Regions from separate parts of the Paenibacillus sp. LT-B23 genome, predicted to be linked through region 2. Evidence: riboswitches for the same ligand, from Rfam matches in the RefSeq annotation. Region 2 holds a riboswitch; the other holds the start of a gene.
The links. A riboswitch is a leader RNA that binds a small molecule or an ion and turns the genes downstream of it on or off. The one in region 2 is predicted to bind cyclic di-GMP.
Positions count from the first base shown of each region.

Region 1: linked by a shared signal. The riboswitch ahead of ACWXW9_RS01485 (non-ribosomal peptide synthetase) and the one ahead of ACWXW9_RS12795 (transglutaminase family protein) in region 2 are both predicted to bind cyclic di-GMP.

Region 1 covers NZ_JBSQBM010000001.1:312,910-317,119, forward strand. Annotated here, with positions in the region: gene ACWXW9_RS01475 (type IA DNA topoisomerase) at 1-373, shown strand, start outside; gene ACWXW9_RS01480 (aldo/keto reductase) at 736-1,746, shown strand; cyclic di-GMP riboswitch class I at 2,489-2,578, shown strand; gene ACWXW9_RS01485 (non-ribosomal peptide synthetase) at 2,710-4,210, shown strand, end outside.
Region 2 covers NZ_JBSQBM010000009.1:43,100-47,309, forward strand. Annotated here, with positions in the region: gene ACWXW9_RS12790 (collagen binding domain-containing protein) at 1-1,234, opposite strand, end outside; gene ACWXW9_RS12795 (transglutaminase family protein) at 1,446-2,243, opposite strand; cyclic di-GMP riboswitch class I at 2,266-2,347, opposite strand; cyclic di-GMP riboswitch class I at 2,389-2,469, opposite strand; gene ACWXW9_RS12800 (AraC family transcriptional regulator) at 2,569-3,456, opposite strand; gene ACWXW9_RS12805 (DUF445 domain-containing protein) at 4,179-4,210, shown strand, end outside.

The DNA of each region.
Region 1 (4,210 bases), on a different contig from region 2:
TACTGCGGCTGCATCGGGTTCAGCTGGGAGTAGCTCAAGCGCAGGTGCAGCGCGAGCTTCGTCCGCCGAGCCGTCGGGCACTTCTCCGGGCCAAAGGCAGACTTTAGGCAGCTGCCCGCGGTCGAATTGCGGCGGGAGCATTATCGAAGGCCGTAAAGGATATGGATGCAGCCACTACAAGCAGGGCTGCGGCTTTGTCGTCTGGAAGGAATATGCTGGCAAGCAGATTACGGAAACGATGCTCAAGTCTCTGTTGACGAAGGGACAGACACAGCTGCTATCTTTTAAGCGTAAAGATGGTTCGACCGTCAAAGCAAGAATTGTTCTGAATGAACCAGGTACAGGGCAACTTAGCGTTCGTGAGGAAAACTGATACAGGTACAGAGTATGATTTTCGACAGATTGAAAAAGAAGGCCATTTCTAGCTGTCATCAGATGATTTCTGAATTCATCAGGAGTCATCTTTTTTTATGTTCCGTACACCAAAATTACCCATAAGAGATGCTTGTATAACATTTTATTAAACATTTGTAAGCTTCCAACCGATAAAACAAATATGGGTTATGCAAAAGTATTTTTTTTAGGTAGTTTATAAAGCAGACTCTATGCATAGCGTTCAAAAAACTTTCCATAGTGGACTGTGCAAATCAGGAAGAAAAGTTGTGTTATGTGCTTTAAAACGTGAAGGCAATCGTTTCACATGAAAACTTTTTTACGGGAGATGATGGAAGGATCGTGGAAGAGAAAACGGTAAGTGTGGCAGGCTCACTGCAATTACGTAAGCTGGGCAACTCGGATTTAAAGCTGTCACCGCTGGGGCTTGGGTGTTGGCAGTTCAGCAATGGAAAAGGGATAGTCGGGAAATTCTGGCCAGTGCTGCGGCGGGAGGATATACGGCAAATCGTTCAGACCAGTTTAGAAGGTGGAGTTAATTGGTTTGATACTGCCGAAGCATACGGTGGCGGACAGTCTGAGCAGCTACTAGCCGGCACGCTGAATGAGATCGGAGGACCGCTCGCGGAACAGGCGAATATCGCTACGAAATGGTGGCCGGCCTTTCGGACCGCAGGCAGTATCACAGCAACGATTGATGAACGTATTCGCCATTTGGATCAACGGACGATTCACCTCTACCAGGTGCATTCGCCTTACTCCTTTGCTTCGGTTGGCGCCGTGATGAATGCGATGGCTAAACTGGTTGGGCAAGGAAAGATTAAATATGTGGGCGTAAGTAACTTTTCCACGCAACAAATACGTGAAGCCGATCGTGTGCTGCGTGAGCACGGCCTTCGCCTAGTTTCGAATCAAGTGAAATACAGCCTGCTTGACCGGAGAATCGAACAGAACGGAATTCTGGACACGGCTAAAGAGCTTGGCGTGGCGATCATCGCATACTCTCCGCTAATGCAGGGGGTCTTAAGTGGAAAATTCCATAATAATCCGTCTCTGGTCAAGTCGATCAAGGGTCCGCGCAAGTGGACGGCGGCATTCCGGGATTCGGGGCTGCGGAGATCAAAGCCACTAATTGAAACATTGGAACAACTGGCTCAACAATATAACGTGACGCCAACCCAGATTGCCCTGAATTGGCTGATTAACGCTCACGGAGAGAACGTATTTGCGATACCTGGGGCTTCAAAAGTACATCATGCCGTGGAAAATGTGAAGGCGATGCAGTTTACCTTGACAGCCGGTGAGATTGAGATGGTTAGCCACGTTTCCAACCAAGTGCTCAGATCAAAGTGATCATGGCTCAAATCGTGGAATATTCCGTTGGAAAATGAACTTCGCTGGTACGCTGTCTAACACCTCCATGACTAGGACGATATTGTCCATGTGCACTCCTTGACGCTTGGTTGACATTAATGCTTCGTTCGCAGGTGGAAGAATGGCATGCTTCTTCCTTGCTAAAGGTTAGGCGCGACATTTCTTGCAAGGACATTCTTTTCTTCGGGGTGCTACGCTTTGTGACTAGACCTTGGATATATCTTCCGCAGTAAGCTTATTTGTTCTTAATCAGTTGTGGAGGGGGTTCCCTCTTGTTTTCCTGGTTTGATTTTGGTTTTATCCTAGAAAATGTTGGAAAAAGCACGTTTTACTCTTCCGAAGTTGCACTCCAACTGTCCTTCACTCCCCGTGTACACTCACGTCGCTATTTTCGGCGAAACATCGAATGCGAGAGAAGCTTTGGAACGTCATTTTTAGGTGGATCACAAATCCATCATTTTAAAAAAAGCTAAGCCGCTAAAGTTGTACAGGTTGTTATCTCTTAATCTTGGGGGATAAGGGAAATTAAGTAAAATGAACTGGAGTTGTCGGATGACAGGAATTTAGTGGCTTGCTGAAGTATTTTAATCAGCACCTAACAACGTATTGTAAAACTATATCAAGGTAAATGCTTTGAAAACTCAAGGTCAGCTCCTACCGAATGTAGGAGGAAGAAGCATAAGAACATGCTCAAAAGATGTAAAAAATATACGAATGTATTTCCCGTTAATCGTAAACACCTCGAAAGTGGTGGACACAAAGCCATGGGTCTAAAGCTGGATTAAACAGCCATGATTGCCAGGTTGCCGAAGGAAACCGGGCGAAGTCTGCTGTCTGTTCCTGTGCTTTTTATATGGGAATAGGCTTCTTTTATTTGTAGCGGAAATGATTTGGGCATACGGAGTAGAACGCATGAAATGTTTAACAACAGGAGGGGATTTTATGCAAACAAGTGTAATAAGTGTCAAGGAGTATCCGTTAAGTTCCTATCAGAAAGATATATGGTTCGAACAGTGCATGTACCCTGGAAAGCCTATTTACAATATCGGTGGGTATGTTGAGGTTAAAGGAAACCTGAATACGGCTATCATTAGGCAGTCCATGCAGTTATTAATCAGGCAAAATGATTCTCTGAGTGCCCGTTTTATTGATAAAAAGGGAGAGCCTTATTTAACATTTTTGCCAGAAGCTGACTATGAAGTTCCGTTTCATGATTTTTCGGTAAAGAAAAATCCAAACTCTTTTTGCATCAACTGGATGAAAAAAGAGTTTTTAAAACCTTTTCAACCAGAGGATTTCTATTTTCAATTTGTTTTGTTGAAAGGTGCCCCGAACACATACTTCATTTTACTTAAAGTTCATCATTTGGTGATCGACGGATGGGGATTTGCTCTCTTAATCAGTCAAATGTTTGACAATTACAATAAATTGGTGCAAGGAATTGGCGAAATGAACAGAACGGTCTATTCCTATGCTGATTTTATTTCCGATAATCAGAATTATCTGAATTCTCCGGCCTTTTTAAAAGATAGGGTGTTCTGGCAGAACAAATATCTGACCATTCCCGAGCCTCTGTTGAGCAGAGGCATGGATATCGATGATGGTGACGGCGATTCCGTTTGGAGTGATCGGCGAACCTTAACTATAAACAAGGCGTTATACAATCAAATGATTGAATTTTGCAAAGAGGAAGGATGCTCGTCATTCCACTATTTTTTAGGCATACTGTTCCTGTATTTCAGCAAGATTTGCAATCGGAACGAAATGGTGATCGGCGTCCCGGTTTTTAATCGGAGCAAAGCAAAATATAAGCAGACTATGGGACATTTCGCCAACGTGCTGCCGCTGCGGATCAGCCCCGAGAAAGATATAAGCTTCAAAGAACTGATTAAGAGCATCAAACGTGAGCTTATGCAATGCTATCGTCATCAGAAAATGTCTTTTGGTGAAATTTACCGGGCGGTTTACGAGAATAGCAATGAGAAAGGCAAACTGTTTGATATATCGCTTTCTTTCGAGGAACAGGAAACGAGAGAAGCATTGATCGGCGCAGCAAGCCGGATTGTAAGTATGCCGCATCATCATGAAAGAAATGCACTCAATCTCCTGATATGGGGACAAGAAGGTGAAGCGGATGTAGCCGTTAATTTTGACTATCAGATACAGGCTTTTGAAAGATTCATCCCCATTGAGAACGTTATCTCCCACTTTGAATATTTATTTGCTCAAGTCATGGAGCAAAGTGAAACTCTTATTTCGCAAATCGAAATCGTGCCAGAGGAAGAAAGGAGTACGTTAGTTCGCGGTTTTAACCATACGGAGACGGAATATCCAAAGGATCAAACGATCCACGGGTTGTTCGAGGAACGAGCGGAGCAAAGAGCAGATCACCTGGCTTTGGTCTGGGGAGAGCAAACGCTGACCTACCAGGAGCTGAACGAGC
Region 2 (4,210 bases):
CAAGTGAATCGGGAAGCCATACCTGACTGTTGTTGAACCGATCACTTAACAAGGCTTTGTCGGCAGGTATTTTCTTTTCGCTGAAGTTGTACTTGATCACCCAAGATACCGTTTGTGTAACAGGGTCGTAACTTTCCACCTTCTTGGACAAAAATTCTCCGCGATCAACTTGCACGGTAGCGGTAGCAGAGACACCATTCATAGAGTCTCCCGAAAAAGTAGCTGTGTTGGAGAATCGGGTTTCGTCACTTGTAATATCTGTGGAATACTGAATCTGATAGGCTTGGCTAATGCTCCCGTCTTTAAAACGAATAACAAAGCCCGTACCGGCTTGATCTGGTTCGAGCGTATACTTGTCCCCGCTGATTGGGTCCTTAACTACCGTCGAGCCGTCAATATTGACTTGCAGATTATACAGTTGGAAGGAGTCTCGCAACAGCTCCAGCCCTTGAGGAGTCGGGTCTGTTACGATCGCATTCTTTACGGTGTCCAATTGTGTATTCACATTAATGGCCCAGTCAATCTTGTTTTTGCCGTTAGCTTTTCCTTGTTTACTTATTGGGGGCCCAGAAACGGGTTTGATGTTGACGATGGATGTTTGTACCCCGATCTTAATTGGAGTCGCAATAATGACTTCTGTGCTGCCCTTTGCAACTTCCTTACTGAACTCGGTTTTTACTTGCAGTTTTCCGCTTACGTTGGAATGGTTCTCTACGTAATCGTTAAAGGTCATAATGACCTTCCCTTGACGATCTACTGTAAAGGTACCAACCGCTCCATCTGTTGTAATCAACGGAGACGAGATATCTGTGTAAATTTCAAATTGTTCCGGTAAGTTAAAGGTGAAGGTATCGCCTGCTTTATACTGATTGTCAGGAATCTCCCATTCATAGCTCAGCTGGACTGCCGCACCAATGTCCACACGGACGCCGGGATTATCGACAGCATCAATGATATGGCCGGTTTCATCCGTCAAGATCAGCTTGGTTAAAATATTGTCTGCTTGAACTGAGCTGGCTGCTGCCTGAATCATGGGAGCTATGCTGGGAGGTGCCTCTAATGGTTCAGGGTTCGGAATACCGTATACATCTTCCATAACTGTATTCGCAGTATCGCTTACAGCGCTTTCTGGTACAGCCGCGGTCGAAGTGTCTGCGTAAGCCAGCGCTGCACTAAAAAAGCTTTGGAAAATAAGCAATAGCACAATGATCGTTACATTTATTTTTGTTCTCATACTCTTAAGTAAGTCTCCTATTCATCATAATATTATGGAAAGTACCCGGGCGGATTTGGTTCCCCCCTCTTTCTTGTCCCGGAAATAGTATATTCAACATCTTAGTTTTTAAATGACTGACTAGATATACAATACCTTCCTTATCTCAACAATTTCTCAACAAGAATAGAAAAAAGCCCTGATCGCAGTGATCAGGGCTTTCTAAAAAAAATTAATATTGCTTTGTTTTTGTGTATTTGGAGGGTTCTTTGGCCATTGCAAACTTCTGTTTTCCGCTTTTTAGAGCGGCATCTACTGTAGTGTCAACGATAACCCATTGATTGTTGATATTGACTTCATTCCAGGCGTGGTAGGTATTCACATAGGAGGATTCGCCCATAACCAGCTTCGTTGGAACATCCACACTTCGAAGCATGGCGGCGAACAGTGAAGCGTATCCATAGCAAATATCTTTTTGCGAAACTATTGTACGATCAATTTGTGGAAGGTAGTCTGTTGATAGGTTGAAAGGCTGATTGGAATCGTATTTAATATGACTAATGACATACTCGTAAATACGTTTCACCTTTTCATCATCTGTCGTTGCACCCTTGGTTAATTCCTTGGCTTTCCGAATCGCCTGATTCGTATCGCTCCAGTCAATATTTTGAATAGAATTGAGGTATATGGTTTTACTGTCATTCAAATTTAACAGGACCGTTTCTTCACCTATCACTTTATACTGGTTGCCAGTTAGCTGTTCCAATAAACGAATGTTATAATTGCCATTGCCCATTTGAAGAGCGAATGCTTCCTCAGGCTTGCTCGAATTCAGATAATAAGAGTATTTCTCCGCATCCTTGGTAATTACAATCTTGGTTTTGACATTGGAGTTGACAGGATAACGTATACTAACAATACCGTGGTTTACGTTGTTTTGATTCAGCCATGCCTGACTTTCGGCAGCAAATGCTGTCGTATGTAGGGGGATGGATAACAAAAAAACCAAAATAATTAAAAAAGATGACATTTTCCTCATAGAAAAACTTCCTTTCGGCGGCCAGGCTGCCATCTTAAAAAGAAGGCCCTATAGCTTTGCGTCCCTGCCTTTCGACAGGTTTGCTATTATCGTATAAAGTTTTTCAGGAAAAAAAACACGACAAAAAGCCTCTCCAACCGGTAGCTGGCTGCCATCTTAAAAAGAAGGCCCTGTAGCTTTGCGTCCCTGCCTTTCGACAGGTTTGCCATTTATCCTGAACAGTCTATATCTATCATTCTATCAGTTGGACTTCCGATTAGGCAAGCACAATCTCAGATTTTCTCTGTTTTTCGACAAAGTCATCTAATAGATGAGTTTATAGTTTGGTTCGATTCCCCCATTTTTTGCGGAAGGAATGTGGGGTTTCTCCGACATGTTCCTTGAACAGGTTGATAAAATGGCTAGTGTTGGGAATACCTACAAACCGTGCGATATCCACAATGGATTCGTCACTGGTTTTAAGCCAGCCTTGAGCCGCTGTGATGCGGACATTAATGAGATAATCGATAGGAGAAAATCCGATCTGTTTCTTGAAGTTTTTAGCGAGATTGAATTTGTTTAACTCAAACATGTCTGCCAGCGAATCCAGCGTAATTCGTTCACTGTAGGATCGATCCAAATATTGCTGAACCTTGCGTATCTCGGTGATTGTATCCTGGTTTACATACGGATGATCGTAGGGGTGCTGCAAAATATACGTCAGCAACTCACCGATGAGTCTGGATGTCAACAGCTCAGCAGAGAGAGTTCTGTCAGATTGTACGCATAACAGGGAACGCAGCTTGTCCAATATGGTGACTGGATCGTTGAGTGATATTACAGGCTTGTTGTGTTTGGCAAATTGTTCATAGAAATTGCCGATCAGATTGCCGTACACATTTACACTGATAAACTCCCATGCTTCATGACCAGCGGTGCTGTACTGTACGTATTCCTCACAACTAACGAAAAACATATCATGAGGCTTCAATATGTATTTTTTCTCCCGGTACAGTAATTCCCCTTGTCCTGATAACGTAAAAACGAGCAGAAACGAGGTGAGTTCCTTCCGTTCCATGGCATAAGCAGATGTTTTTTCGAAATAACCTATTTCCTGTATATAAAAAAGGGATTGCTTGGCAAAAGCGGAGGGAGTACGTGCAATGACGACTGGATCGCTGCTCCAAGGGGTCCCATTTCCGTTGTTTTTTTGGTCTGTTGTCATGTCCAATTCCTTTACAAAAGAGCAAATTTATCAAGCTAATCACTGTTTGTTTAATAAACAAAATGGTGGTTTACACATGATTTCCTATTAATACGGTTTATTTTATCACATCACATAAATGCATGTAGCGAATAATATTTTGAATTATTTTCCATTCGAATTCAGGTGTACTATTATGGTGAAAACAGCCTCGTTTCCTCCATATTTTTAACTCATTCATCCATATGAAAAAGTTAAATCATGTTGAAAAAATTCGGAGATGCCATGGGTTCAATTCAATTCTGGAATAAAATCCAGGAAAGGATGCTAAAGGTATTCTATGCCCATTCCACCTTCCAACGCACATATCCTTTCGTTTTGAAAAAAATGGGTCTTTGTTCTATCGAAATAGTTCATTAGGCTTATCGTGAAGAAAATTAGATTGGGTCCAATGTTGTGATTTTGTTCACAAATATGTAGGTGCACGAGGGAGATATATGAACTCTTTTTATGCTGATTAGTGTACTGTAAATATATGCAAATCATATGATAAATAACAGCATAAAAGTACAAAATTACACAAAGAGTGTATTCACTTATTTGCGTGATTTTCTGCTCCGGTGTGTTCTAATATAATAGGAAATAGAGTGCCGTTAGCTTTGGAATTCATATAGGCAATGATATGATGGGTAATACAGATATAGGGCTTCACTTACTCGACAGTCAGTTTGGAGGATTATAGGATGGAAAAACCAAAAAATACGAAAACCGCAGC